4 regions of the Kitasatospora sp. NPDC056800 genome follow, and region 1 is predicted to be linked to each of the others. Evidence: riboswitches for the same ligand, from Rfam matches in the RefSeq annotation. Region 1 holds a riboswitch; each other region holds the start of a gene.

Region 1 (7,044 bases):
GGCCGTCCGGTACAGCGAACGGACCCCGGCGGGCAGCCAGTTCAGGTCCTGGACGGAGCCGTTGGCGTCGCGCAGGGCGTCGCGGGTCTGCTGGTCCCAGACGCCGAGCTCCTTGAGCTCGCGCACCAGGTACGGGTTGACCTGGAGGAACTCGCCGGACAGCGTCTCGCGCTTGAACAGGTTGGACACCTGCGGCTCGATGCACTCGTACACGCCGGCGATGGACGCGATGGTCGCGGTCGGCGCGATGGCCAGCAGCAGCGAGTTGCGCAGGCCGGTCTCGGCGATCCGGGCGCGCAGCGCCGTCCAGCGGTCGGCCCACTGCGGGGCGGCCGTCGGGAAGTGGTCGATGTGCAGCTCGCCGCGGGCGGCGCGGGTCTCGCCGTACGCCTCGTGGCGGCCGAGCTGCTCGGCCAGGTCGGCGGAGCGCTCGTACGCGGTGAGCATGATGCGCTCGGCGATCAGCGTGGAGAGCCGGGCGGCCTCGGCGGAGTCGAAGTCGATCCGCAGCTTGAAGAAGACGTCCTGGAGGCCCATCACGCCGAGGCCGACCGGCCGCCAGCGGGAGTTGGAGGTGCCGGCCTCGGTGGTCGGGTAGAAGTTGATGTCCACCACGCGGTCGAGGAACGTCACGGCCGTGCGGACGGTGGCGTCGAGGCGCTCCCAGTCCATGGCGCCGAGCAGGTCGTCGACGGTGGCACCGGGGGCCACGTGGGCGCCGAGGTTGACCGAGCCGAGGTTGCAGACGGCGGTCTCGGAGTCGTCCGTGACCTCCAGGATCTCCGTGCACAGGTTGGAGGAGTGCACGGTGCGGCCCGGCAGGGCGGTCTGGTTGGCGGCGCGGTTGGAGGCGTCCTTGAAGGTCATCCAGCCGTTGCCGGTCTGCGCCAGGGTGCGCATCATGCGGGCGTACAGGGTCTGCGCCGGGATGGTGCGGACGGCCTTGCCGGCCAGCTCGGCCTTGCGGTAGGCCTCGTCGAAGTCGGCGCCCCACAGGTCGACCAGCTCCGGCACGTCGGCCGGGGAGAACAGCGACCAGTCCTGGTTGGCGTTGACCCGGCGCATGAACTCGTCCGGGATCCAGTGCGCCAGGTTGAGGTTGTGGGTGCGGCGGGCCTCTTCGCCGGTGTTGTCGCGGAGCTCCAGGAACTCCTCGATGTCGGCGTGCCAGGTCTCCAGGTAGACGCAGGCCGCGCCCTTGCGGCGGCCGCCCTGGTTGACGGCGGCGACCGAGGAGTCGAGGGTGCGCAGGAACGGCACGATGCCGTTGGACTTGCCGTTGGTGCCGCGGATCAGGCTGCCGCGCGAGCGGATGCGCGAGTAGGACAGGCCGATGCCGCCGGCGTGCTTGGACAGGCGGGCGATCTGCGCGTAGCGGTTGTAGATCGAGTCCAGGTTGTCCAGCGGCGAGTCGAGCAGGTAGCAGCTCGACATCTGCGGGTGCCGGGTGCCGGAGTTGAAGAGCGTCGGCGAGGAGGTCAGGTACTCCAGGCGGCTCATCAGGCCGTACAGCTCGGCCACCTCGCGCACCGACTGCTCGGAGTCGCCGACCGCCAGGCCGCAGGCGACGCGGAGCAGGAAGTGCTGCGGGGTCTCGATCACCTTGCGGGTGATCGGGTGGCGCAGCAGGTAGCGGGACTGCACGGTGCGCAGGCCGAAGTACTCGAAGCGGTCGTCGCCGGCGGTGTCGATCAGCGCGTCCAGGGCGGCGGCGTGCTTGGCGACGAAGTCCGCGGTGGTGTCGCCGATCAGGCCCTCGGTGTGCCCGACGGCGATCGAGGCGGAGAAGGACACCGAGCCCTGGCTGTTCGCCTCGTCGACGATCTCCAGCGCGAGCAGGCGGGCGGCCAGCTTCGAGTACTGGGGGTCCTCGGCGATCATCGACGCGGCGGCGTCCACGGCCAGCCCGCGCAGCTCGGCGAAGTCCGAGCCGGCGTGGCGGCCGCGCAGCGCGGCGGCGGCGACATGGCCGGGGTCGACCTCGGTGAGGTCGGTGCTGCGGTCGGTGAGCAGCCGCAGCAGCGCGCCCCCGGGGTCGGAGACCGTCGGGTCGGTGAAGGCGGTACCGGAGCCCTGGGCGGGCAGGGTGGCTGAGGCAGCGGTGGTCAAGGCGCTCTCTCCTGGCGGCGATCGGCGGCGGTGCTCGGGGGGCCACCGGGCCGATCTGGGCAGGGGAGCACGGCGCGAACGCAAAAAAGCGTCGCGCGAGGTGACTCCCCGGCCCGCCCGCGAGGCCCGGAGGGGTACTGCTGGTGCCGGCGCGGCCTCTGCGGGAGGGCCGTGGCGCACGCCGTCGGCAGGTACTCGGACTCGCGGGGTGCGGCTGCTGGAGCCGCCCGCTCACCGCTGCGGGGCAGTCCCGGATTCGCACCGGGTTCCCCTGCATCGACAGCAGAAGCGAGCATACATGTTGTGCCGCCGGACTGCGGCGGCACCATATGTTGTGCCTGTCGTGTCGCGGATGTGCGTGGGCCGGGCAGCCGGTCAGTGCTTCAGATAGACCTTGTACGTGCTCGAATCGCCGGTCGGCGAGGTGAATTGGGCGACCAGCCGGTAGTGTCCGGCGGCGCCCAGGGCCTCGCTCAGGGCCCGGTCGGTGGCCCTCGGCGCGGTGCTGTCGAGGACGACCATGGTGAACCAGCCGTCCCGGATCGCGGCGACGCTGCCGTCGTCGCCGTGGTGCTCGACCCCGGCCCCGTCGCGGTAGTCCGTGCCGGCGCGCGCGGAGACCCACTGCTCGGGCTTGGAGACGCCGCCGAGGTAGTACTCGGCGAGTCCGTCGACCTCGGTGAGGTAGCGGCCCTGGGGCTCCGTGTGGACCCGCAGGACGGCCAGCAGGCGGCCGGAGTCGGGCCCGTTCTGGTAGCGCAGCGCGGACTGCTCCAGGCCGAGGGCGAGCAGGGCGACCCAGACCAGGATGCCGAGCTGGGGGTGGCGGAAGTGGGCGCCGACCAGCCGGGTCAGGCCGACCCCGGCGAGCGGGGCGGCCAGCAGCATGCCGTAGCCGAGGTGGCGGAACAGCGCGCCGGAGGTGCCGGTCCACAGGTGGGCGGCGGGGACCAGCAGGGCGGTGGCGGTCAGGACGGCCCCGAGCAGGGCGCGCCGGCCCCGGGTGGTGGGGAGGGGCTCCTTCTCCGGCGCGTCGTGCTCGGGCATCTGTTCGCGGCGCGCGTAGGCGATGGTGCCGGCCACCGCGAGGACGGTGAACAGGCCGGCCCACTGGAGCGTGCCGAGCAGGACCGAGCCGGCCGAGCCGGGGGCGTTGCCGCGCGAGGGCGACCACCCGGCGACCTTGCCGAGGGTGCCGTACGGGAGCAGCAGGACGAGGGTGCCGAGGGCCGTCAGCAGTGAGCGCAGGGCGGCCGGGCCCACCCGGTGGTACGGCCGGGCGCAGGCGAAGGCGAGGGCCACCAGGGCGGGGACGGCGAAGGCCGCGGAGTAGGCCGTGGCGCAGGCCAGCGCCGTGGGCGGGGCGGCGAGCAGGGCCAGGGCCGGATGGCGGCCTGCGGTGAACACCGTGGTCCAGGCCGCGAGGGCGACCAGCAGGACGGCGAGGGACTCGGGCGCGGCGTAGAAGCCGACCACGACGGTGGACTGGAGGACGGCGTACCCGGCGATGGCGCAGATGGCGACCCGCTCGTTGAACAGCCGCCGGGTCAGCGAGTACAGCAGGACCGTGGTGAGCAGCGCGAAGCCGAGGCTGAGCAGCCGGGTGCCCCAGATGCCGTTGGCGTCGGCGGCGGCGCCGGCCAGCGGCGGGTAGAGCCAGGGCGAGCCGTGCACCCGGTCGACCAGGTCGGTGGTGACCGGGGTGCCGTGCAGCAGGTGGGCCAGCTGCTGGCGGCCGGCGACCATGGCGGCGGCCTCGTCGGGGTGCGCGGCGGCCAGCAGGCGCAGCGAGAGGGCGGCCTGGACGGTGAGGACGGCGCCCAGCAGGCCGCGGGCGATCCACCGGCGCCGGGGGCTGGTGCCCGGGTCCCAGCCGATCGCGGGGACCCGCGGGATGGTGTACGGGGCCAGCTCGACGCCGTCGGGGTTGTCGACCGCTACGGCGGGGCGGGGCCCGTCGGGGCTGTCCACCGCCACGGCGCCGGGCCCGTCCGGGTCCGGCTCGGCGGCCGGGTCGTGGGCGGAGCGGCCGTGCGGGACGGGGGAGAACTCGGACTCAGTGCTCATCAGGGGTTCCGGATGTCGAAGCCGTAACGGGGGTCGGACACGCGCTGCTTGAACGCGGCGAGGGTGTCCGGCACGGCCTCGACCCGCCAGTCCGCCCGCTTGACGATGTTGAACCAGACGAAGCCGACGATGTCGTCGTGCGCCTCCAGCCCGGAGAACAGCTGGTCGATGTCCGCGTGCTGGCGCTTGCCCTGCTCGGAGGCGGTCTCGCTGATGAAGAAGGGCTTCTGGGAGAAGCCGCGGATCTCGGCCATGGTCGGGCCGTAGAGCGCGTCGAAGGTCTTGGGCCCGGTCTTGGTGAAGTAGCCGGTCATGCCGGCCCAGTCGACGTAGGTGTCGCCGGGGTAGTACGGCTCCAGGCGGGTGTTGGGCGCGGGGTCGGTGATGTTGGGGCTCCAGACCCAGATCACGTTGGTGGCGCCGGCCTGGTCGAAGAGGTCGTGGACGTGGCGCCAGGCGGCCACGAAGTCCTCGGGGGTGGCGGCCTGACGGCCCCACGGGTACCAGTCGCCGTTCATCTCGTGGGCGATGCTGACGGCGATCGGCAGGTTGAACTTGGCCACGGCCTTGGCGACGCCGCGCACGTAGTCGTCGGTGTCGCCGGCCGCGATCGAGGCGAGCGAGCGGTCGTGCGGCTCCCAGGCCATGAAGGGCAGCGCCCCGGCGTCGTGGATCCGGCGGGCGCCCGCGGTGTCGAAGCCGCCCTTCCAATGGGCGTAGAACTCCAGGACGTTGGGCTGCTTGCCGATCGCGTCGCGGTAGCCGGGCAGCGCGTCCATCGTGGCGGGGACGTCGGGCAGGGCGGCGCCGAGGTACTTGTGGCTCGGCCTGAGCAGCGGCGTGACGTCGTACGGGACGCCGGCCGGCAGGGCCTTGGGCGTGGCGGGCGCGGCCGGCGCGGTGCCCCCCGCGGCGGGGGCCGCGCCCGGAGTGCCGGGAGTCCCGGGGGCGCCGGGGGCCGGGGTGGCGGCCGGGGCGGCCTGGGCGAGGTCCTTCTGCATCGCGAAGCCGGGGTCCTCGGGGCCGCACGCGGTGGTGAGCAGCAGGCCGGCGGCGGCCAGCAGCGGGAGCGCCAGCCGGTGACGGAGCCGGCCGGCCCGTCTCGGGTGGGCGGTCATGGCGATCACACTGCTTCCGTCGGGCGGGGCTGGACGAGGACCCGGCCCACGATGGTGGCGTAGAAGAGGCCGGAGGCGAGGACGAGGGCGAAGTTCAGCGGGCCCATGGTGAGCATCCGCCAGATGCTCAGCAGCACCCAGAGCAGGGCGGTTCCGCCGCCCCAGGCGATGACGCCGATCCAGAACCGCCGGGTCCTGTTCCGCTTGGCGCCGCTGGAGCCGGTCGGCTGCCAGGCCATCCGGTTGCGGCGCACGATGTCCCAGATGGCGAAGACGTGCGCCCAGCCGTACATCATGCGGGCGGCCCAGGCCTCCAGCCGGTAGGGGTTGCGGTGCCAGAGCGGGAAGATGACCGTCGCGTAGAGCAGGCCGGGCAGCACCAGCGCGGTGTTCTCCCAGCGGATCAGGTCGGGGCGGGCGAGCAGCAGGACGATCGGGATGAGCGGTGAGACGACGGTGAACAGCGCCGTGTGGATGTAGTAGAAGAAGCCGGACAGGTAGCAGGCCCGGGTGATCGGCCGCAGCTTGGTCTGCCAGAACTTCTTGCTGCCGAGCAGGCTCATCGAGCCGGTGCACCAGCGGTACTGCTGGTTGAAGAAGCCGCCGACGTTGTCCGGGCAGACGCCGGTGGCCAGCGCGACGGGTATGTACTGGAGGTCCCAGCCGAGGCGGCGCAGGTCGAACCCGGTGTGCACGTCCTCGGAGTGGCCGATCAGCGTGGTGCCGCCGTTCTCCTCCAGCGCCGCGCGCCGGTACACCGCGCAACTGCCCACGCAGATGGCGCCGTCGCTGCGCTGCCGGGAGACCTGGACGGTCCGGTAGAACAGCTCCTGGACGGCGCCGGCGCCGCGCTCGATCCAGTTCTGCGAGTCCAGGATGCGGAAGAACTGCGGGGACTGGACGATGCCGAGGCGGGGGTCGGCCTCCATGTAGGGGAGCATCTCGTTCAGCAGGTCCGGCCGGGGCGCGAAGTCGGCGTCCAGGATGAGGATGTAGTCGCTGTCGGAGTTGCGGAAGCCGAACTGGAGGTTGCCGGCCTTCTTGAACCAGCCGAGCTTGTCGCGGGTGCCGTACACGAACCCGAAGTCGACGGCCATCTGCGCGAGTTGCGGGCTGTTGCTGTCGTCGAGGACGTACGGGGTGACGTCGCCCGGGTACTGGTCGCGGAGCCGGGCGACGTGCGTCCAGGTGTTGTGCAGGACCTCGATCGGCTCGCCGGCGACCGGGAGGAAGATGTCGACGGTCGGATGGTGCTCGGGCTGCCAGGACTTGACCAGGGCCCGGTGGGCGGAGAGGTCGAAGGTCTCGTTGAAGCCGTGCACCCAGCGGGATATCAGGTAGTAGACGATGGTGAAGGCGAGCGGCGGTATGAAGAAGAGGAACCACGGCGTCGCGCTCAGCAGCCCGATCTCGCTGGCCACCATGCAGGCGAAGCTGATGAGGGAGAAGCAGGTCAGCACCCACAGGTTGGTGCGGGCGTAGAGGTACTTCTCGGTGTTGTCCGGGGGTTGGGGGAGCAGGCCCCACCGGTTGCGGGCGGTCGGGCCGCGCCGGCTGCGGCGTCGTGAGACCGGCGGCTGACCGCTTCCCGCGAGTCGCGCGCTCTCGGTGACAGTCACGTGCTCTACTCCCCCGAAGCCGTACTGAGTCTGAACCGTCCCCGGGTGGTGGCCGTTGTCGCTCGGGCACCAGGGGACGCCAGGATCGTACGGGACCGATCGCTCTGCGTCCGCTTCCCCCTGTTCGACCG
Region 2 (7,044 bases), on a different contig from region 1:
CGTCACGGACCGCGATGCCCTCGCAGCCCCGACGGCCGGTCGGCGACCCCGCGTGACCATCGCGCGCGGAGCCACCCCCTGGTTCGTCCCCACCCTCGCCACGGCCGCCGTGACCACCGCCCTCACCCGGCGCAGCGGCAAGTGGGCCCTGGCTGCGGTACCCGCCTGTGCCCTCGGCGCGGGCATGCTGTGGTTCTTCCGCGACCCCGAGCGTGAGATCGGCACGGGCAGAGTGATCTCCCCCGCCGACGGCGTGGTGCAGAGCATCGACGCCTGGCCGGACGGCCGCACCCGGGTCGCGATCTTCATGAGCCCGCTGAACGTCCACGTCAACCGCGCGCCCCTGCCGGGCACCGTGACGTCGGTCGAGCACGTCGCGGGCGGCTTCGTCCCCGCGTTCAACAAGGACAGCGACCAGAACGAGCGGGTCGTCTGGCACTTCGACACCGAGCTCGGCGACATCGAGATGGTCCAGATCGCGGGGGCCGTGGCCCGCCGCATCGTGCCGTACGTGGACGCCGGAACCAAGGTCGAGCAGGGCGACCGGATCGGTCTGATCCGGTTCGGGTCCCGCGTCGACACCTACCTGCCGGCCGGCGTCGAGGTCGGCGTCGAGGTCGGCCAGAAGACCACAGCCGGGGTGACGCGCCTTGACCGTGACTGATCCTGAGACAATCGTCGGCCTGGACGACGAGGAGACGGCCCTGCGCCGCCGCCGCTGGGCACGGGACCGCGAGCTGCGTGCCCCGCGCTCTCCCCAGCACCTGTCCACGGCCGACTTCCTGACCCTGGGGAACGCCGTCTGCGGCTTCCTGGCGATCTACTCGATCACCACCGGGGTCCTGGTCCCGCACATCACCAACCCGGACGCCGCTCCGGACCGGCACAGCGCCGCCACCGCGGTCACGCTGCTGCTGATCGGCTCGATGTGCGACCTCTTCGACGGGCTGGTGGCGCGCAAGCTGCGCTCCTCCGCCCTCGGGGCGGAACTGGACAACCTCGCGGACCTGATCAGCTTCGGCATCGCGCCGGCCTACTTCGTCGCGGTCTGGGGCATGGTCTCCCCGGGTTCCAACAGCAAGCTGTCGGCGCTGATCGCGCTGACCGTACTGCTCGCGGTGGTCCTGCGGCTGGCCCGCTTCTCGGCCGTCAAGATGCGGCCCGGGGTGTTCCAGGGCATGCCCTGCCCGATGGGCGCGATGACGGTGATCGCCATCGTGCTGCTCGACCCGCCGTTCCTGCCCGGTCTGCTCGCCATCTTCGGCGCCGCGTACCTGATGGTCAGCCGGATCGAGTACCCGAAGCCGCAGGGGCTGCTGGCCACCGCCACGCTCTGCTGGGTCGTCGTCGCGATCGGCTGCCTGGCCGCCTGGGCGACCGGGCTGCCCGGCGGCGACAGCCTGATGCACGTCGGCGCGTTCGCCCAGATCACGCTCGCCGCGATGGCGCCGCTGCTGGTCATCCGCCGCAAGGTGGGGCAGAAGGTCGGCGACGTCCGCGCCCGGCGGGCGGAGTCGCGGCTCGGCTGAGCCGTCCCACGACCGGCATGGGGAAGGGCCCGGAACCTGATGGTTCCGGGCCCTTTCCGTGTTCCCGTGTTCCTGTGCGCCCGTGTTCCCGTGCGCCCGTGCGGCTCAGGCGCCGCCGGTGTGCACGCTGAACGCCGAGCGGCGGGCCGCCCGGGCCACGCCCGGGTCCGGGTGCACGCTCGAGACCGCCGTCAGCACCGAGGCCGCCCGCGGGTGGCCGGACTGCCGGGCCCGGGCGAACAGCCGGACCGGGTCGCCCGCCGCGGCGCCCTCGACGTGGCCCACCAGCAGCTCGGTCTCGCCGTGGTCGAGCACCGCGGCCGCGGTGTCCACCCAGAGCCAGGCCGCGTCCTCCGCGCCCAGCACGTCCGCCGGGGCGACGCCCTCGTCCGCGCGCTCCGCCAGCCACAGCAGCGCGTACGGGCGCAGCACCGGCTCGTCCACCGCCGCGCGCACCGCCTGCTCGGCCGGTCCGCCGGCCACCCGCAGCGCCTCGAAGGCCAGCCCGCGCACCAGCGCGTCGTCGCCCTGGGCGGCGTCCAGCAGCTCGCCCACCGCCCGGTCGGCCGGCCGGGCCGCGACCCAGGCCCGGAACTCGGCGCGGGCCGGGCCCGGCGAGTAGTCCGCGCAGGCGTTCAGCAGCTCGAAGGCGCTCTGCTCGATGTGCCCGGCCGCGGTCTGCGCGACCGTGCAGATCTCCTCCAGCTTCGCCCGCACCGCCCAGTGGCCGAGCGGCGACAGCTCCGCGGCGTCGTTCCTGCGCACCAGGGCGCCGACGGCCGCCAGGCCGTCCAGCATCCAGTCCAGGACGGCGGCCACGTCCGAGGGCGCGGCGGGGGTGTCGATCTGCGGCGCACGGCAGGTGCCGCGGACGGCGGAGACGGCCGAGGCCGCGTGCGGCACCGGCGACAGGCCGGGTCCGCCGAGGCCGGTACCGACCCGGCGCTCGTCCAGGCCGCGGCGCAGCAGCTCCAGCAGCTCGCTCTCGGCGACCGGGCCGTCCACCAGGTGCAGGAAGGAGAGCAGCTGCGGGGCCTGGTCCACGGCCTGCCCGGCCAGGACGGCGAAGACGCCGCGCAGCGCCGCGGGCGGCACCGGGGCGAGCAGGGTCCAGGCGTCGAACAGCGCCGACCAGCCGCGCACCACGGCCTCGTCGTCGTGCTCCCAGGCGTGCAGGCGCCAGCCGGGGCCGGCTCCGCCGTCCCGGGCCTCCACCAGGCCCACCAGCAGCGCCTGCCCCCAGGCCTTGGCGGCGGCACCGACCGTCATGGCCAGGGCCCGGCCCGCCGCGCGGGCGTCGTCCGGGAGCAGCTCGCCGCGCTTGTCGACCTCGGCCAGCTCACCGGCCCAGCGGGCGACCCGGACGGCGTCCACCAGCATCCGGCGGGCCAGCGGCGCCAGCTCGGAGGGTGCCGGAAAGCCCTCCGGCACGGGAACCCTGCCCCGCCCGGGAGCCGGAGCGGGCCCTCGTCGCCGGGGTACTGCGTTACGGGGGACTCCCGCCCCGCCCGGCCTGCCACCGGCGGGCCGTTGGGCCGTTCCGGGGAGACGGGTCACCGTCGCACCGGTACCGATCGTCGGCGGGAGCGGGGCATCACGGTCGCGCGGGTTCCGAGACGTCACGTCGAGCAGTCTTCCCCTTGTACCGGCCTTCTGTCACATCCGGTTGTCCGTACGACCGGGCGACCGCCGGTGGCACCTCCGCAAGATCGGGCAACAACGGCAAACCGCCTGGCCGGAAACGTGTGACCTGCCCATGCCACAGGGGGCGGGCCGGTTGCCCGGAATGCTCGGGCGGTCACCGTGCGTACGGGTGGGGGGTAAGGGGCCGGGCCAAATATTGCTCCTGACAGCCGAGGGGCCCTTACGGGGGCGTTTCGGCCCGGCGACGCCCGGCAGGACTGTCCAGCCCGAATCCGGACGGATGGCGGGCGGCGTGATCGGGATCGAGCCGCACCGGAAGTCGGCCGGGCCGACTTTTCACGCGGGCCCGGAGGAATGGGAGGAACGTTCATTCTCGGACGGGGGGAATCGCACCGGGAAAAGCGGCGGGGACCAGCCGAAAACGCCCTCGCGCACAGGGGGGGTGGTTGAGCCCCTAGAGGAGCGGGGTGAGCCAGCGGCGGAGGAGTTCGGTGTAGCGGTCGGGGGCGGTGTTCCAGAGGGTGGCGTGGTCGGCGCCGGGGAAGGGTTGGAGGCTCACCACGTCGCGGCGGGCGGCGGCCAGCTTCTCGGCGGCGCCGAAGGGCGCGATCCGGTCCTCGGGGCTGTGCAGGAGGAGGGTCGGCACCCGCAGGTCGGTGCCGTCGGCGATGCGGCCGAAGTCGGCGAGGTCGACCCCGGTGCGGCCCTCGGCGGCGAGGGCGCCGAGCTCGGCGGCGACGCCCTGGAAGCCGGCCCGGGCGGCGTCCCGGCGGGCGGAGGCGGGCAGGTCGAGCACGGGCGAGTCGAGGATCAGACCGCGGACGGCGTGCGACCAGGCGGAGCGGGCCACGGTCTGCAGCACGATGGTCGCGCCGACGGACCAGCCGTACAGGATCACCTTGCCCGCGCCGCTGTCGAGCGCCAGCCGTACCGCCGCCTCGATGTCGCGCCACTCGGTCTCGCCGAAGTGGCTGAGCCCGTCCGGGGAGGCGGGGGCGCCCCGGTCGCCGCGGTAGGTGACGGCGAGGGCGGGCAGGCCGAGCCGGTCGAGGACGGGGAGCACCGGGAGGGTCTGCCGGCGGTCGTCGCCGGGGCCGTGCACCAGGATCACCCAGGTGCCGCGCTTGCCGTCGAGCCGCCAGGCGGGGAGGGCGCCGAGCTCGCCGTCGGCGGCGGTGTCGGCGAAGGCGAGGCCGAGCGCCTCGGTGGGGTCGCCGAGGTGGACCCGCGGGGTGAAGCGGACCTCGGTGCCGGGGACGAGGGTGCCCCGGTCGGCGCGGACCAGTCGGCGGGTGACGCCCTGTTCGTCGGCGTGCAGCACCTCCTCGACGACCGCGTGCCCGCCGTCCGCCCACTCCACCGCCCAGCGGCCGGGGCGCAGGCTCGCGGGGCCGCGGGTGAAGGTGACCCGGCCGGCGGCGAGGGCGCGGACCTGGACCGGCCCGGACTCCTGGACGGCGGTCACCGGACGGACCATCCGCTCGGAGGCCCGGCGGCCGACCACCAGCACGGCGGCCCCCACCGCGGCGGCCGCCACGACGGCGGCGGTTCCCCAACGCATCTCGCTCCCCGCTCTGTTGTTCACGGACGTTGTTCACGGACCGGACGGTGTTCGAGCCCCAGTTCACCGGCGCTCCGCCCGAGCGGCCACCGGGCTGGGCCGTCCGGGTCACCCGGCGGGCGCTCCCGGGGTGCTCAGGGCGGTACTCAGGGGGTGCCGGTGGCGGGGGTCGGGGCGGGGCCGCGCCGGGCGATCCGACCGGGCGTCAGCGGCGTCCCCGTGTGACCAACCCCTCCGTGACCTCGGTTGACTCCCGGTTCGGGCCCGTGATGGGATCCTGGGGCCAAACGGAGGCATGGAGAGGAAGCCGGTGGAAGTCCGGCGCGGTCCCGCCACTGTCACCGGGGAGCACGCTCGGAACATCGCCACGGCGGGCCGTCGACGGCCGCTGGAAGGCTCCGGGGGTGCGTTCGACCCGGAAGCCAGGAGACTCTCGCCGCCGTCACGTCGATCCAGGGCGCGGACCCTGAGTGAGGACACGCACGCGATGCAGGCTGCCCCGCCCGGCCGGACTCCGAGCTGCCCTCCGCCGTGCGGCCGATGACCCCGCGCGCGCCTTCCCCCGCTCCGCGCCCGCTGACCCGAGCCTCGCGCCCGCTGGCCCGCGCCGCCGTGTTCGCACTCGGCGCCGCCGCGGGCTACGCCGCCGACGCCCGCTTCGCCGACCCCCGCCGGGGCCACCCGGTGGCCGTCTTCGGCAGCGCCGCGACCCGGCTGGAGCGGCGGCTGTGGCGCGACGACCGCGCCGCCGGGGCCGGGTACACCGCGCTGTGCGTGGGCGCGGTCGCGGCGGGCGCGTTCGCCCTGGACCGTACGGTGGGCCGGCGCCCGCTGGGCCGGGCGGCGCTGGCGGCGGCCGCGACCTGGACGGTGCTCGGCGGCACCTCGCTGACCCGGGAGGCCCGCACCATCGGCCGCTCGCTGGCCGCCGGCGACCTCGCCGCCGCCCGGGAGCGGCTGCCGCACCTGTGCGGGCGGGACCCGAGCGCGCTGGACGGGCAGCAGATCGCCCGGGCGGTGGTCGAGTCGGTGGCCGAGAACACCGCCGACGCCGTGGTGAACGCGCTGACCTGGGGCGCCCTGGCCGGCACCCCCGGCCTGCTGGCCTTCCGCGCCGTGAACACCCTGGACGCCATGGTCGGCCACCGCTCGCCCCGCTACGCCCGGTTCGGCTGGGCCTCGGCCCGGCTGGACGACGTGGCGGGCTGGCCGGGCGCCCGGCTGACGGCGCTGCTGACGGTGGCCGCCGCCCCCGAGCCCCGGACCGCCTGGCGGGTCTGGCGGCGCGACGGCTCCGCGCACCCGAGCCCGAACGCGGGCCAGGCCGAATCGGCGTTCGCCGGCGCGGTGGGCGTCCGACTGGGCGGCACGCTGCGGTACGGGGAGCGGGTGGAGCACCGGCCCGTCCTGGGCGCGGAGCTGCGGCCGGTGACGGTGGACGACATCGAGCGGGCCTGCGCGCTCTCCCGGCGGGTGGGCGCACTGGCGCTGGGTACGACGGTCGCGGGGCACGTCCTGCTGCGGGCACTGCTGAAGAAGAGGGGACGGGCATGAGCAACGCACTGCTGGTCGCGGGGACGACCTCGGACGCGGGCAAGAGCGTGGTGACGGCCGGGATCTGCCGGTGGCTCGCCCGCCAGGGCGTACGGGTCGCGCCGTTCAAGGCGCAGAACATGTCGCTCAACTCCTTCGTCACCGCCGACGGCGCCGAGATCGGCCGCGCCCAGGCGATGCAGGCGCAGGCCGCCCGGGTGGAGCCGGAGGCGGCGATGAACCCGGTGCTGCTCAAGCCGGGCGCGGACGGCCGCAGCCAGGTGGTGCTGCTCGGCCGACCGGTGGCCGAGGTCGGCGCGCTGGACTACCGCGAGCGCAAGCCCGTCCTGCTGGAGCGCGCCCTGGAGTGCCTGGCCGACCTGCGCGGCCGCTACGACGTGGTGGTCTGCGAGGGCGCGGGATCGCCCGCCGAGATCAACCTGCGCGACCGCGACATCGCCAACATGGGCCTGGCCACGGCCGCCGCCCTGCCGGTGGTGGTGGTCGGGGACATCGACCGCGGCGGGGTCTTCGCGGCGATGTACGGGACGCTGGCGCTGCTGTCGGCGGAGGACCAGCGGCACGTGGCGGGCTGGTTCGTCAACAAGTTCCGCGGCGACGCGCGGCTGCTGGCGCCCGGGCTGGAGATGCTGCACGAGCTGACCGGCCGTCCGGTGCTGGGCACGCTGCCGATGCTGCCCGGGCTCTGGCTGGACGCCGAGGACTCGCTGGACCTGTCCACCGTGGCGGACCGGGCGGACGGGCCCGGGCCGCTCG
Region 3 (7,044 bases), on a different contig from region 1:
GCTGATGGAGTACCCGGTCAGCCCGCTGATCTCCGGGCACGACTACCTGGACGACGCCGGGCGGCCGCGCTGGCACCTGCACCTGGCCGACAACTCCCCCACCGCCACCGCCCACTTCAGCGCGGTCGCCTGCATGGGCCTGGCCGTCCACCTCACCGAGCTGGGCGCCGACCGGCTCGGCATCTGCCAGGCCGCGCCCTGCCGCAACGCCTACCTGGACACCTCGACCAACCGCTCCCGCCGCTACTGCTCGGACCGCTGCGCGACCCGCGCCAACGTGGCCGCCTACCGGGCCCGCAAGCGCCTGGAGGCGGAGGCGGCGGCCCGGGCGTAGCGGCCCGCTAGACCTCCTCGACCCAGGCGCCGAGCCGGCGGGCCAGGCCCGGCACCCGGGCCAGCCGCGGGGTGAGCAGCAGCCGCTCCAGCCGGCGCCCCGGCGCCAGCCAGACCGGGCTCGGGCGCAGCCGCAGCAGCACCCGGCCGAGCACCAGCTCGTCCGGGACGGCGCCGTAGCTGCGGCTGTCGCTGTCCACCGGGCGATTGTCGGAGAGCAGCCACCAGCCCGTGGCCCGGCGCTCGGCGGCCCGCTTCACCACCAGCAGGTCCTGCTGGAACGGGTGCCGGAAGACCACCACCGCGCCGGGCCGGATCGGCGCGCCGTAGCGGACCAGCAGCCGGTCGCCCTCGCGCAGGGTCGGGACCATCGACGGCCCCGCCACGTCGACCAGCCCGAACGGCAGCGCGCCGCCCGGGCCGCGCTCCCCCGCCCCGGCGCCCTCCGCTCGCGTGCTCCGCGCCACGACTCCTCCTCCCGCCCCCGCTCGCGCCCCCAGTCTGCCGTACGGACCGCCGTCCGTCCGATGTCCGGATTGCGCCGGTTCCCGGTCCGTCTTTCGCCCTAGGCCCACCGCCCGATCGCGAAACCGGGAGGGCGGAAGGGTAATCTCGGGCGCGGGAAGACGATCTAAGGAAGGACTCCCATGTTCTCTCGTCTGTTTGCACCGCGCGCCACCGTCCACGCCCACTGCGACCTGCCCTGCGGCGTCTACGACCCCGCGCAGGCCAAGCTGGAGGCCGAGTCGGTCAAGGCCACCCAGGAGAAGTACCAGGCCAACGAGGACCCGCACTTCCGCGCCCGCGCCGTCATCATCAAGGAGCAGCGCGCCGAGGCCGTCAAGCACCACATCTCGGTGCTGTGGAGCGACTACTTCAAGGCCCCGCACTTCGAGAAGTACCCGCAGCTGCACCAGCTGATCAACGACACCCTGAAGGCCGCCTCGGCCGCCAAGGCGTCCACGGACCCGGCCACCGGCCAGGCCCTGCTCGACCTGATCGCCCAGGTCGACAAGATCTTCTGGGAGACCAAGCAGGCCTGAGCCTGACGCGTCGCCACCCGACCGCCCCCGTCCGCACCGCCGGACGGGGGCGGTCGTGCGTTCACGTCCGACCCGGCCCGGTAAGGGTTGCCTGCCCTGAGTGGCTGTTATGCTGCCAGGGCGTCCGAGGGGGAAGTCCGGTGCGAATCCGGCGCTGACCCGCAACGGTGAGCACGGCCCGTACCCGCCCGTACGGCCGCGCCAGCCCGATCGCCCTCGGCCGCCGACCTCCCGACAACTCGCCGCGGACTGCGAGGGGAACGGCGCCCCGGCACGCCCCCGGCCCGCGCCCGCCCCGGCGCGCTCCCGGCCCGAGGCAAGGCGCACCCGTGAACCGCGCACCCGTCAACCGTGCAGTCGGCCCGCCCGCTCGCCGAATACCCGTCGTCCCGCTCGCCGCCGGCCTCGCCGCCGCCCTGCTGCTCTCCCTGGTCTGCGGGGTCGCCCTCGGCTCCTCCGGGCTCGGCCTGCCCCGGGTGCTGCGGCTCCTGGGCGCCGGGCTGACGGGCGGCCGGCTGGACGCGGACGAGGCGGCCGCGTACGCGATCGTCTGGGAGATCCGGCTGCCGCGCACCGTGCTGGCCGCCGTGGTCGGCGCCGGGCTGGCCGCCTGCGGGGTCGCCGTCCAGGCCCTGGTGCGCAACGCGCTGGCGGACCCCTTCGTGCTCGGCATCTCCTCCGGCGCGGCCGTCGGCGCCAACGCCGTGATGCTGTTCGGCGCCTTCGCCTCGCTCGGGGTGTGGGCGATCTCCGCCTCCGCCTTCGGCTCCGCGCTGGCCGCCATGACCCTGGTCTACGTCGCGGCCCGCACCGCGTACGGGCTCACCCCGCTGCGGCTGGTGCTCACCGGCACCGCGCTGTCCTACGGCTTCTCCGCCGCCACCACCCTGATGGTCTTCGCCGCCGACCGCGGCGAGGCCGCCCGGGACGTCATGATGTGGCTGCTCGGCAGCCTCGGCGGCGCCACCTGGGGCAAGGTGCCGATCGCCGCCGTCACCGTGCTGGCCGGGCTCGCCTACCTGGCCTGCACCGCCGGGCGGCTGGACGCGCTCGCGATGGGCGACGAGACCTCCGCCTCGCTCGGCGTGGACCCGGACCGGCTGCGCCGCGAGCTGTTCGTGGTGACCGCCGCCGTCACCGGCACCGTGGTCGCGGTCAGCGGGGCGATCGGCTTCGTCGGGCTGCTGATGCCGCACCTGGCGCGGATGCTGGTCGGCGCCGGGCACCGCCGGGTGCTGGTGGTCGCGCCGCTCGCCGGGGCGCTGCTGCTGGTCTGGGTGGACATCGCCTCGCGCACCCTGCTGGCGCCCGCCGAACTGCCCGTCGGGGTGTTCACCGCGGTGCTCGGCGTGCCCGCCTTCCTGGTGATGATGCGCCGCCGCGGCCAGGCCTTCGGAGGTGCCCGGTGACCGCGACGACCGACCCGACCCCGGTGCACGCCCAGGACCTCGCCGTCGACGGCGTCTCGGTGGAGCTGGCCGGCACCCGGCTGGTCCACGAGGTGAGCCTGGCGGCCGCCGCCGGGCAGGTGGTCGGCCTGATAGGCCCCAACGGCAGCGGCAAGTCGACCCTGCTGCGCTGCGTCTACCGGGTGCTGAAGCCGGCCGGCGGCGTGGTCCGGCTGGCCGGCGACGACCTGCACGCCCTCACCGCCCGCGAGAGCGCCCGCCGGGTGGCCGCGCTGACCCAGGAGCACTCCGCCGAGTTCGACTTCACCGTCGCCGAGGTGGTCGCCATGGGCCGGCTGCCGCACCGCCGCGGCTTCGGCGCCCAAGTCGACGGGGACGAGCGGCGCTGCGCCGAGGCGCTGCGCAAGGTCCGGGCCGGGCACCTCGCCGAGCGGGGCTTCCTGAGCCTGTCCGGGGGCGAGAAGCAGCGGGTGCTGTTCGCCCGCGCGCTGGTCCAGGAGCCGCGCCTGCTGGTGCTGGACGAACCCACCAACCACCTCGACATCGCGCACCAGTTGGAGGTGCTGGTGCTCGCCCGCGAGGCCGGTCCGACGGTGCTCACCGCGCTGCACGACCTCAACCTGGCGGCGGGCCACTGCGACCTGCTGTACGTCCTGCGGGACGGCCGGATCGTCGCCTCCGGGCCGCCCGACGAGGTGCTCCGACCCGCCCTGCTGGCCGAGGTGTTCGGCGTCCGGGGCACCCCGGTGCGCCACCCGGAGACCGGCGCCCTCCAGCTGCTCTTCGACCGCCTCCCCTGACCCCCAAGGAACTCCCGTGCGCACCAAGGCCGTTGCCGCCACCGCCCTGCTCGCCCTCGGACTCGTCGGCTGCGGCGCCGAGATCGCCCCGAAGGAGGCCGCCACCGCCTCCGCCCACTACCCCGTGACGGTGGACAACTGCGGGGAGAAGCTCACCTTCGCGCAGAAGCCCGCCCGGGTGGTGACCAACGACGTCAACATCACCGAACTGATGCTCTCGCTCGGCCTCGCCGACCGGATGGCCGGCTACGTGATGCCCGACGACAAGGGGAAGATCGACCAGGTCGCCTGGAAGGACGGCTACCAGCAGACCACCTGGCTCTCCAAGAAGATCCTCACCAAGGAGATCGCGCTGGACGCCAAGGCCGACCTGGTCTTCGCCGGCTGGCACTACGGCTTCGACGAGGGCAGCGGCGTCACCCCGCAGGCCTTCAGGGCGCTCGGCGTCGACTCGTACGTGCTCAGCGAGTCCTGCCGCAGCGGCAAGGGCACCGAGCGCGGCGTGATGGACCCGCTGGAGGCGCTCTACACCGACCTGGCCAACCTCGGCGAGATCTTCGACGTCAAGGACCGCTCCGACCAGCTGATCGCGGACTTCAAGGCGCGGATCGCCGCCGTCCCGCCGGCCGAGCGCCACCCGTCCGTCTTCCTGTACGACAGCGGGCAGGACAAGCCGTACACCGCCGGGAAGTTCGCCGCCGCCAACGAGATCATCGCCAAGGCCGGCGGGACCAACATCATGGGCGACCTCGCCGACAGCTGGGTCACGGCCGGCTGGGAGAGCGTGGTGCAGCGCGACCCCGAGGTGATCGTGATCAACGACTACGCGACGCCGAAGGCCGAGGAGAAGCGAAAGTTCCTGATGTCCTTCCCGCCGCTGGCCGACGTCGCCGCGGTCAGGAACGGCCGGATCTTCGTCATGGACTACGTCGACCTGGTGGAGAGCCCGCGCAACCCGGCCGCGATCAGCGCGCTGGCCGCCTACCTGCGCACCGTGCCGGCCCCCTGACCGGCCCGGATCCCGCTCCTCCGGGTCCGGGCGGCCGCGGGCGTACGCTCAAGGTACGAGCCGACGGAACCCGACCGGAGGAGCGAGATCATGACCACCACGACGGCCCCCGCCGCCTTCGACACCCGCGCACTGCGCGAGGGCATCGAGCGCCGCGACGCCGAGGCCCTCCTGGCGCTCTACGCGGAGGACGCCGAACTGCGCATGGTCGACCGCAAGACCCAGCCCAGCCACCCCCTGGTGATGCACGGGCGGGAGGAGATCGGCGCCATGCTGGACGACGTCTACGGCCGCGAGATGACCCACACACTGGAACAGGTGGTCGTCCAGGGCGACCACGTCGCCTTCCTGGAGTCCTGCCGGTACCCGGACGGCGTCCGGGTGCTGATGTCCTCGATGGCCGGTCTGCGGGACGGCCGGATCATCGACCAGACCTCCCTCCAGGCCTGGGACGAGACCGGTCCCGAGCAGTAGGCTCACGGACATGATCCGCACCGCCGTCGCCACCGACGTCCCCGTCGTCCACGCCATGATCCGCGAACTCGCGGAGTACGAGAAGGCCCTGCACGAGGCGAAGGCCACCGAGGAGCAGCTGCACGAGGCCCTGTTCGGCGAGAACCCGGCCCTGTTCGGGCTGATCGCCGAGGACGACGCCACCGGTGAACCGGTCGGCTTCGCGGTCTGGTTCCGCAACTTCTCGACCTGGCGCGGCACCCACGGGATCTACCTGGAGGACCTGTACGTCCGCCCGGAGGCGCGCGGCGGCGGCCACGGCAAGGCGCTGCTGCTGGAACTCGCCCGGATCGCCGTCGAGCGCGGCTACTCCCGGGTCGAGTGGTCGGTCCTGGACTGGAACCAGCCCTCGATCGACTTCTACAAGTCGATCGGCGCGGTGCCGATGGACGAGTGGACGGTGTACCGGCTCTCCGACGGGGCGCTGGCCGCCGCCGGGCAGCGCTGAACGGCTCCCGGGAGTCCGGGGAAAGGGTCTGCCACCCTGCGTCGCAATGCCTTACCATGAGTAACTCCCGAACCGGGGTGCGGAAGGCAGAGCGATGGCGGATCCGCGGCGCCGGGCCCCCTTCGGGGGTAGCAAGCGGTAACAAGCGGGGTACCAAGAAAGCACAGCGCGCCACCCAGGAGGCAAGGGTGTCCCAGATCGACGGCGATCTCGGCGTTCAGGACTTCGTGGAGGTCCGGCTGCCCGCAGCCGGGGCCTACCTCTCCGTCCTGCGAACAGCGACGGCCGGGTTGGCGGCCCGGTTGGACTTCACGCTCGACGAGATCGAGGACCTGCGGATCGCGGTCGACGAGGCCTGCGCCATCCTGCTCCAGCAGGCGGTGCCCGGCTCCGTACTGTCCTGCGAGTTCCGGCTGGTCGGCGACTCGTTGAAGGTCACCGTCTCCGCCCCGACCACCGACGGCAAGGCTCCCGAACGGGACACCTTCGCCTGGACGGTGCTCTCCGCCCTGGCCGGCGAGGTCGACTCCTCGGTCGCCGAGGACAGGACCGTGACGATCAGCCTGCACAAGAAGCGCGGCGGGTCCCCCTCCCACTAGTCGGGCGCCGGACCGCACCGCACGACCGAGCAGCACCGAGCAGCACCCGCGCAAGGGCCGTCCGCCGCTCCCCCGCTCAGGGGACCGACGGACGGCTCCCGGTACCGCCACCCACGCGGTACGACCAACGAGACGATTCCGGGGCCACCGGCCCCGGTGCTCCCGGAACGGAACGGGGGAATGGCCGTGAGTGATCTGGACCGTACCGGCCTCGCGACGGCGGGACCTGCCGTACCGACCCAGGCGAGCGTTCCCGGCCTCGCCGCCAACGACGAAGCGCACCCGAAGGACGCCCAGCGGATGAGCCACCCCACCGAGCCGACGTCCGAGCCGACGCCTGCCTCCGCGCCCCCGCCGGACCCGGTGGACGAGACGGCCCCGGCCGTCGGGACGGAACCGGCGGTCGAGGCCGAGCCGACGGCCGAGGTCGAGCCGCACGTCGCCCTGCCCGCCCAGGGCTCGCACCGCACCGGCGCCCCGGACCGGGAGGCCGCCCGCGCGCTGTTCGTCCGGCTGTCCGCACTGCCCGAGGGCTCCCCGGAGCGGGTCGAGCTGCGCAACCAGCTGGTGCGGATGCACATCCCGCTGGTCGAGCACCTGGCCCGGCGCTTCCGCAACCGGGGCGAGCCGCTGGACGACCTGACCCAGGTCGCCACCATCGGCCTGATCAAGTCGGTGGACCGCTTCGACCACGAGCGCGGGGTCGAGTTCTCCACCTACGCGACGCCGACCATCGTCGGGGAGATCAAGCGGCACTTCCGCGACAAGGGCTGGGCGGTGCGCGTCCCGCGCCGCCTCCAGGAGCTGCGGCTGTCGCTCACCACGGCGACCAGCGAACTCTCCCAGCGGCACGGCCGCTCCCCCACGGTGCACGAGCTGGCCGAGCACCT
Region 4 (7,044 bases), on a different contig from region 1:
ACTACGCGATCACCCAGATGTTCTTCGAGGTGGACAGCTACCTCCGTTTCCGGGATCGCCTCCAGAAGTCCGGATGCGATATTCCGGTGATTCCGGAGATCATGCCGGTGACCAGCATCCGGTCACTAAGCCGAATTCCGACCCTGAGCACCGCTGCCATTCCCACAGCCCTCTCCGACCGCATGCTGGAACACCAAAACGATCCCGCCGCCGTGCGCTCCATCGGCATCGAACACGCCACCGCCATGTGCCGGCGGCTGCTTTCCGAAGGCGTGCCCGGGCTGCATTTCATGACCATGAACTTCTCCACGGTCACCACCGAGATCTACCAGAACCTCGGACTGCCCCGGTCCGGCTGAACGGGCATGCGGGCCGCGCCGCGACGCGGCCCGCATGCCGTGGCGGGCGTACCGAACCGGCGGAGGAGTCCCCGCCCGGTTGGGTCAGCCGGCGAGCTCCTCGCGCAGCAGGCGGGCGGCGCCGACCAGGCTCTCCAGCGAGGCCCGGGTCTCCGGCCAGCCGCGGGTCTTCAGCCCGCAGTCGGGGTTGGCCCAGAGCCGCTCCGCCGGGATCGCGGCCAGGCCCGCGCGCAGCAGGGAGACGGCCTCCTCGGTGCTGGGGACGCGCGGGGAGTGGATGTCCCAGACGCCGGGGCCGACCTCGCGCGGGTAGCCCGCCTCGGCCAGCTCGCCCGCCACCTCCATGTGGGAGCGGGTGGCCTCCAGGGAGATGACGTCGGCGTCGAGGTCGTCGATCGCCGTCATGATGGCGCCGAACTCGGCGTAGCACATGTGGGTGTGGATCTGGGTGTCGGCGCGGACGCCGGAGGTGGCCAGGCGGAAGGCCTCGGTGGCCCAGTCCAGGTACGCCGGGCGGGCGGCGGCCCGCAGCGGGAGGGTCTCGCGCAGGGCCGGCTCGTCGACCTGGACGACGGCGGCGCCCCCGGCCTCGAGGTCGACGACCTCGTCGCGCAGGGCGAGGGCGACCTGGCGGGCGGTGTCGGCGAGCGGCTGGTCGTCGCGGACGAAGGACCAGGCGAGCATGGTGACCGGGCCGGTGAGCATGCCCTTCACCGGACGGTCGGTCAGGCCCTGCGCGTAGCGGAACCAGTCGACGGTCATCGGGCGCGGCCGGGAGATGTCCCCGGCGAGGACCGGCGGGCGCACGTACCGGGTGCCGTAGGACTGCACCCAGCCGTGCCGGGTGGCCAGGTAGCCGGTGAGCTGCTCGGCGAAGTACTGGACCATGTCGTTGCGCTCGGGCTCGCCGTGCACCAGGACGTCCAGGCCGGCCTTCTCCTGGTACGCGATGACCTCGCGGACCTCGGCCTCCATCCGCTCCTGGTACGTGGCGCCGTCGATCCGACCGGCCGTCAGGTCGGCCCGGGCGACGCGCAGTTCGGTGGTCTGTGGGAAGGAGCCGATGGTGGTGGTCGGCAGCAGCGGCAGGCCGAGCCGGGCGCGCTGGGCCTCGGCCCGCTGCGGGTAGGCCTGGGCGCGGCGGGCGTCCGCGTCGGTGACGGCGGCGATCCGGGCACGCACCGCCGGGTCGCGGGTGATCGGCGAGCCCGCGCGGGAGGCCAGGTCGGCCCGGTTGGCCGCGAGGTCGGCGGCGATCGCGCCGGTGCCCTCGCGCAGGCCGCGGGCGAGCAGCGCCGCCTCGGTGGCCTTCTGCTTGGCGAAGGCCAGCCAGCGGGCGATCTGCGGGTCGATGTCGCGTTCGAGGGTGGCGTCGATCGGCACGTGCAACAGGGAGCAGGACGGCGCGACGTCGACGGTGTCGGCGAGGCCCAGCAGGGTCGCCAGGGTCGTGAGGGACTTCTCCAGGTCGTTGATCCAGATGTTGCGCCCGTCGATCACCCCCGCCACCAGTCGCTTGCCGGGCAGGCCGCCGGCGGCGGCGAGGTCCTCCAGGTTGGCCGCGGCCGGGCCGGTGAAGTCCAGTGCCAGACCCTCGATCGGGGCCTTCGCCAGGACCGGCAGGGCGTCGCCGAGCCGGTCGAAGTAGCTGGCGACCAGCAGCTTGGGCCGGTCGGTGAGGGCGCCCAGCTCGCGGTAGGCGCGGGCGGCGGCGTTGAGCTCGGCCGGGGTGCGGTCCTGGACCAATGCGGGCTCGTCCAGTTGCACCCACGCGGCGCCGGCGGCGCGCAACCCGGCCAGCAGCTCCGCGTAGACGGGCAGCAGCCGGTCCAGCAGGGTGATCGGCTGGAAGTCGGCGGCCACCCCGGGCGCCGGCTTGGCGAGCAGCAGGTAGGTGACCGGCCCGACCAGCACCGGCCGGGCCGCGTGGCCGAGCAGCAGCGCCTCGCGCAGTTCGCCCACCGCCTTGGCCGGGTTCGCCGTGAACACCGTGTCCGGGCCCAACTCCGGCACCAGGTAGTGGTAGTTGGTGTCGAACCACTTGGTCATCTCCAGCGGGGCGACGTCCTGGTTGCCGCGCGCCATGGCGAAGTACCCGTCCAGCGGGTCGGCTTCGACCGCGTCCCGGTGCCGGGGCGGGATCGCGCCGACGGCGACGGTGGTGTCCAGCACGTGGTCGTAGAGCGAGAAGTCACCGGTCGGGACCTCTTCGACGCCGGAGTCGGCGAGCTGCTGCCAGTTCCCCCGGCGCAGGTCGGCGGCGGTGGCCAGCAGCACCTCGGCGGTGACCGAGCCCTTCCAGTAGCCCTCGATGGCCTTCTTGAGCTCCCGGCCCCGGCCCTGGCGGGGGTAGCCGTACGCGGTGGCAACGCTCGCCGCGGCTGCGGACTTCGTGGTCAAGGGACTCTCCTTCGCGAGTCTGTTCTCCTCAGGTACCCGGAGACGGCACGAGGGCGCGAAGGGATGACGTACCCGGCGGCGGCCGTCACGGGAACGTACGGGCCTGGTCCGCCTGGTATGGTCGCCGACCCGCCCACGAGGTCACCGGATAGCCGCGCGCGGGTCGTCCGCGGGCGGGCAGTGGCAGGTCTTCGGACTCGCGGGCGCGTCCGTCCCGTGAAGGGCGGACACCTACTGGCCGTCGCTTCCCAGACCCGTCCCGGGTCCAGTGCGTATGACGGCGGTCGTTCCCACTCACCGCTGCGGGGCAGTCCCGGACTGGCCAGTCGAAAGGCGTCACCGGATTCCCTCTTGCGACGCCCTGCCTGGCGGACAGGGCGAACCAGCTGCACCGTCAGCTTAGGGGCAAAGCGCCGGGCCTGGCGCGGGAATCTCGGAACCCGTCCGCATGGTGGAACGCCACCACGGCTCGCGGGGCCGGTGGTCAGGTCCGCGTCGGGGTGTCCGGCGTGCGCGGCAGGGCGGCGCGGATGTCCGCGAGCAGTCCGGTCAGGCCGCGTCCCGGACCCAGTCGGCCGTCCAGTCGCGCGAGCTGGTCGGCCGGGATGCCCGCCAGTATCCGTTCGGCTTCGACCAGCAGCTGCCGTCCCCGCTGGAGGTCTGACCTCATCCTGGCGACCTGCGCCTGCGCTCCGCCCAGCTGGCGGCGGGCGGATTCCAGTGCGGCGTGCTGTTCCGGGGTCAGGACGACGACGTCGACCCCGTCCAGCGTCATCGTCCGGTGCTTCGCGGGCTTGGGCACGATGGTCGGCCTTTCGGTTCAGGGGTGCGCCGGGCCGGCGGGCCGCGCGGCGGTCGGCGGCCCCACCGTGGTGTCCGGGCCGGGCATGGCGTCCTGGCCGGATGGGGCGTGCGGGCCGGGCGGGGCCTCGAAGCGCACCGTGGGCTCGAAGTTGGCGCGGCGGGCCGCGCGGCGGAAGACGGTGAGGACGGCCGGCCCGACGACGAGCACGGCGGTGAAGGTGGTGACGGCGCGGCCGGTGTCCCAGCCGAGCGAGGTGGCCAGGTCGAACAGCAGGTAGCGGTGCCACTGCTCGGTGAAGGGCAGGCCCGGCAGGTAGGCGATCGAGCTGTTCGGGTCGGTGGAGAACGGCCAGAAGGAGAGGTTCAGCAGGAAGCCGAAGAGGTAGCCGGAGAACGCCCCGTACCCGGCCAGCAGCGGCACCTCCCAGCGCCGCCCGGCCCCCGGCAGCAGCCCGGCGAGCATGCCGACGAAGGCGCAGCCGAACATCTGGTACGGCATCCAGGGGCCGACGCCGCCGGTGAGCAGCGCGGAGGCGAACAGCGAGGTGCAGCCGAGGGTGAAGCCGAAGCCGGGGCCGAAGACCCGGCCGGCCAGCACCAGGATGAAGAAGACCGTCTCCACTCCCGCGGTCCCGGCGCCGAGCGGGCGGAGTCCGGCGTTGACGGCGGACAGGACGCCGAGCATGGCGAGGGCCTTGGCGTCGATGCCGCCCGCGGAGATCTCCGCGATGACGACGGCGAGCACCAGGACCAGCAGGGCGCCGAAGATCAGCGGCGGCGCGTAGTTGGAGCCGAACCGCCCGGGCGCGACGACGAACGGCCAGGTGAAGGCCACCAGCCCGATGAAGGCGGCCAGGGCGACGACGACACGGGCCCGGCCGGGGATCCGGACGGCGGTCACCGGGCGGCCTCCACCGCTTCCACGGCCGCCGCGACCTGACGTACCGTCAGATAGCCGAGCGGGGCGAGGATCTTGGCGGTCTGCGGGGCGAAGGTGGGCGAGGCGACGATGACCTCGGCGGTGGGCCCGTCGGCGACGATCTCGCCCTCGGCCATCACCACGACGCGGTCGGCGGCGGAGGCGACGAACTCGACGTCGTGGGTGGAGACGACGACCGTACGGCCTTCGGCGGCGAGGGCGTCCACGATGCCGGTGAGCGCCTCCTTCGCCTGGTAGTCGAGCCCCCGGGTGGGTTCGTCCAGCAGCACGACCCGTGGTGCGGCGGCGAGTTGGATCGCCAGGACGAGGGCCAGCTTCTGCCCCTCGGAGAGGTCCCGGGGGTGGGTGCCGTCCGGGATCCCGGGGGCCAGGCGGTCGAGGACCTGCCGTGCGGTCGGCCCGCCGGCGCCGTCGGCTTCGAGGTCGCTCTGGGCGAGTTCCTGGGCGACCGTCTCCAGGTACAGCAGGTCGGTGGGGGTCTGCGGGACGAGCCCGACCAGCTGCCGGGCCCGGGCCGCGGGCAGCCGCTTGGGGTCCGCGGCCGGGCCGCCCCCGGCGCCGGTGACCTTCACGCTGCCGCCCTGGCGGGGCCCGGAGCCCTGGAGCGCCCACAGGAGCGAGGACTTGCCGGAGCCGTTGCGGCCCATCAGCGCCGTGACCTCGCCCGCCCACAGCTCCAGCCGGACGTCCCGGACGGCGGCCACCGGCCCGTACCGGACGACGACCCCCGTCGCCTCCAGCACCGGCTCCCCCGCCACCGCTGCCCGGCGCGGCGGGGGAACCGGCAGGTCCGTGAGCCGCTCCCGCAGCGGCGCGGCGGCCCGGCGGGCGTCCCGGACGGACAGCGGCAGCGGCCGCCAGCCGGCCAGTCGGCCGAGGTCGACGACGGGCGGCGCGATCGCGGTGTCCCGGAAGACCTCGGCCGGGGGGCCGTGCACGACCGTCCCGTCGCCGGGCAGGTAGGCGACCCGGTCGGCGTACTGGACGACCCGCTCCAGGCGGTGCTCGGCCAACAGGACGGTCACGCCGAGGTCGTGGACCAGCCGGGTGATCGCGGCCAGCACCTCCTCGGCGGCGGTCGGGTCGAGCGCGGAGGTCGGCTCGTCCAGCACCAGGACGCGCGGGTGCGCGGTGAGCACCGAGCCGATGGCGACGCGCTGCTGCTGGCCGCCGGAGAGCTCGTAGAGGGCCCGGTGGCGCAGGTCGGCCAGGCCGAGCAGGTCCAGGGTCTCCTCGACGCGCTTGCGCATGGTCTCCGGCGGGATCGCCAACTGCTCCATGACGTACGCCAGTTCCTCCTCCACCGTGTCGGTGGTGAAGCCGGCCAGCGGGTCCTGCCCGACCACGCCGACCACGTCGGCGAGTTCGCGCGGCGGGTGGTGGGCGGTGTCGCGGCCGTCCACGGTGACCCGGCCGCGCAGGGTGCCGCCGGTGAAGTGCGGCACCAGGCCGTTGACGGCGCCGAGCAGGGTCGACTTGCCGACACCGGTGCGGCCGACCACCAGGCAGAGCTCGCCCTCCGGGATGTGCAGGTCGACGTCGCGCAGGACGGGCGTGCTCTCGCCGTCGTACACCACGCCGACCCGGTCGAATCGGATCACGTGCTCACCTCGGAGGTCGTGCGGTCGGTGCGGTCGGTGGGGGTGGCGTCGGGACGTTCGGCCGGGCGCGGCCCCGGCCCGGCGGCGGGTCCGGGCGTCCGGCCGGGCGGCGGCGAGACGATCCCGGCCGCCCCCGCCAGCAGCAGGGCGAGCACCGGGACGAGCGGCAGAGTCGGCCAGGTCAGCGGGTACAGCGAGGGGTTGAGGTCGGTGGCGTCGTAGCCGACGGTGGCGAACAGCAGCACGGCGGCGGTCACCCCGCAGCCGGCCACGCCCCACTCGGCGGCCCGCCAGCGGTCCGGCCGGTAGGTGGTGCGCCGCACCCGCCGCCCGCCGAGCAGCAGGCCCGCCACGCAGAGCACGGCGCCCGCGAGGAAGGCGGGCAGGCCGAGCGCGGCCGGGGCCGTCCCGTCCAGCAGCCCGTACACCCCGGCGCACAGGCCGCACATGCCGAGCAGCATCAGCGCGCCGGTCAGCCGGCGGGAGCGGCGCGAGGCGGTGCCGGAACGCCCGTAGCCGCGCGAGTCCATCGCGGCCGCGAGGCTGAGCGAACGCTCCAGCGCGTCCTCCAGGACCGGCACCACGATGCTGCGCAGGGCGCGGACGCCCTTGCGCCGCCCGGCACGCAACCGCCGTGCCCGGGCGACGCGTTGGACGCTCTGCACCAGCTGGGGCGCGACGCTGAGCGACACCGTCACCGCGACGCCCAGCTCGTACAGGGCCCCCGGCAGCACCCGCAGCGCCCGCTTGGGGTTCGCCAGGGTGTTCGCGGCGCCGATGCAGCAGATCAGACAGGCCAGCCGCAGCCCGTCGAAGGCCGCCGAGAGCGTGGCCTCCAGCGAGACCGGGCCGCCGATCTCGATGCCCGCGTACCAGGCGGGGGTCGGGATGTGCGGCAGGGAGAAGAGCAGGTGGTCGTGCGGGGTGACACCGGTGGCGA

Evidence for each region. A riboswitch is a leader RNA that binds a small molecule or an ion and turns the genes downstream of it on or off. The one in region 1 is predicted to bind cobalamin.
Region 2: it holds a riboswitch for cobalamin, as region 1 does, so the genes downstream of both, ACFRQN_RS00735 (cobalamin biosynthesis protein) here and ACFRQN_RS36925 (ribonucleoside-diphosphate reductase subunit alpha) in region 1, are expected to answer to the same signal.
Region 3: it holds a riboswitch for cobalamin, as region 1 does, so the genes downstream of both, ACFRQN_RS36610 (iron ABC transporter permease) here and ACFRQN_RS36925 (ribonucleoside-diphosphate reductase subunit alpha) in region 1, are expected to answer to the same signal.
Region 4: it holds a riboswitch for cobalamin, as region 1 does, so the genes downstream of both, metE (5-methyltetrahydropteroyltriglutamate--homocysteine S-methyltransferase) here and ACFRQN_RS36925 (ribonucleoside-diphosphate reductase subunit alpha) in region 1, are expected to answer to the same signal.

The regions. Positions count from the first base shown of each region.
Region 1 covers NZ_JBHUAL010000263.1:1,389-8,432, forward strand. Annotated here, with positions in the region: gene ACFRQN_RS36925 (ribonucleoside-diphosphate reductase subunit alpha) at 1-2,085, opposite strand, end outside; cobalamin riboswitch at 2,278-2,412, opposite strand; gene ACFRQN_RS36930 (glycosyltransferase family 39 protein) at 2,485-4,176, opposite strand; gene ACFRQN_RS36935 (glycoside hydrolase family 26 protein) at 4,176-5,294, opposite strand; gene ACFRQN_RS36940 (glycosyltransferase family 2 protein) at 5,300-6,718, opposite strand.
Region 2 covers NZ_JBHUAL010000002.1:23,575-30,618, reverse strand. Annotated here, with positions in the region: gene ACFRQN_RS00755 (phosphatidylserine decarboxylase) at 1-664, shown strand, start outside; gene ACFRQN_RS00750 (phosphatidylcholine/phosphatidylserine synthase) at 651-1,529, shown strand; gene ACFRQN_RS00745 (hypothetical protein) at 1,635-2,960, opposite strand; gene ACFRQN_RS00740 (alpha/beta hydrolase family protein) at 3,628-4,734, opposite strand; cobalamin riboswitch at 5,034-5,167, shown strand; gene ACFRQN_RS00735 (cobalamin biosynthesis protein) at 5,275-6,288, shown strand; gene ACFRQN_RS00730 (cobyric acid synthase) at 6,285-7,044, shown strand, end outside.
Region 3 covers NZ_JBHUAL010000257.1:4,844-11,887, reverse strand. Annotated here, with positions in the region: gene ACFRQN_RS36625 (CGNR zinc finger domain-containing protein) at 1-334, shown strand, start outside; gene sodX (nickel-type superoxide dismutase maturation protease) at 342-704, opposite strand; gene sodN (superoxide dismutase, Ni) at 981-1,376, shown strand; cobalamin riboswitch at 1,458-1,583, shown strand; gene ACFRQN_RS36610 (iron ABC transporter permease) at 1,706-2,785, shown strand; gene ACFRQN_RS36605 (ABC transporter ATP-binding protein) at 2,782-3,585, shown strand; gene ACFRQN_RS36600 (ABC transporter substrate-binding protein) at 3,602-4,594, shown strand; gene ACFRQN_RS36595 (nuclear transport factor 2 family protein) at 4,685-5,068, shown strand; gene ACFRQN_RS36590 (GNAT family N-acetyltransferase) at 5,079-5,555, shown strand; gene ACFRQN_RS36585 (anti-sigma regulatory factor) at 5,744-6,154, shown strand; gene ACFRQN_RS36580 (SigB/SigF/SigG family RNA polymerase sigma factor) at 6,335-7,044, shown strand, end outside.
Region 4 covers NZ_JBHUAL010000008.1:59,734-66,777, forward strand. Annotated here, with positions in the region: gene metF (methylenetetrahydrofolate reductase [NAD(P)H]) at 1-359, shown strand, start outside; gene metE (5-methyltetrahydropteroyltriglutamate--homocysteine S-methyltransferase) at 444-2,759, opposite strand; cobalamin riboswitch at 2,924-3,161, opposite strand; gene ACFRQN_RS03565 (hypothetical protein) at 3,244-3,561, opposite strand; gene ACFRQN_RS03570 (ECF transporter S component) at 3,580-4,464, opposite strand; gene ACFRQN_RS03575 (ABC transporter ATP-binding protein) at 4,461-6,104, opposite strand; gene ACFRQN_RS03580 (CbiQ family ECF transporter T component) at 6,101-7,044, opposite strand, start outside.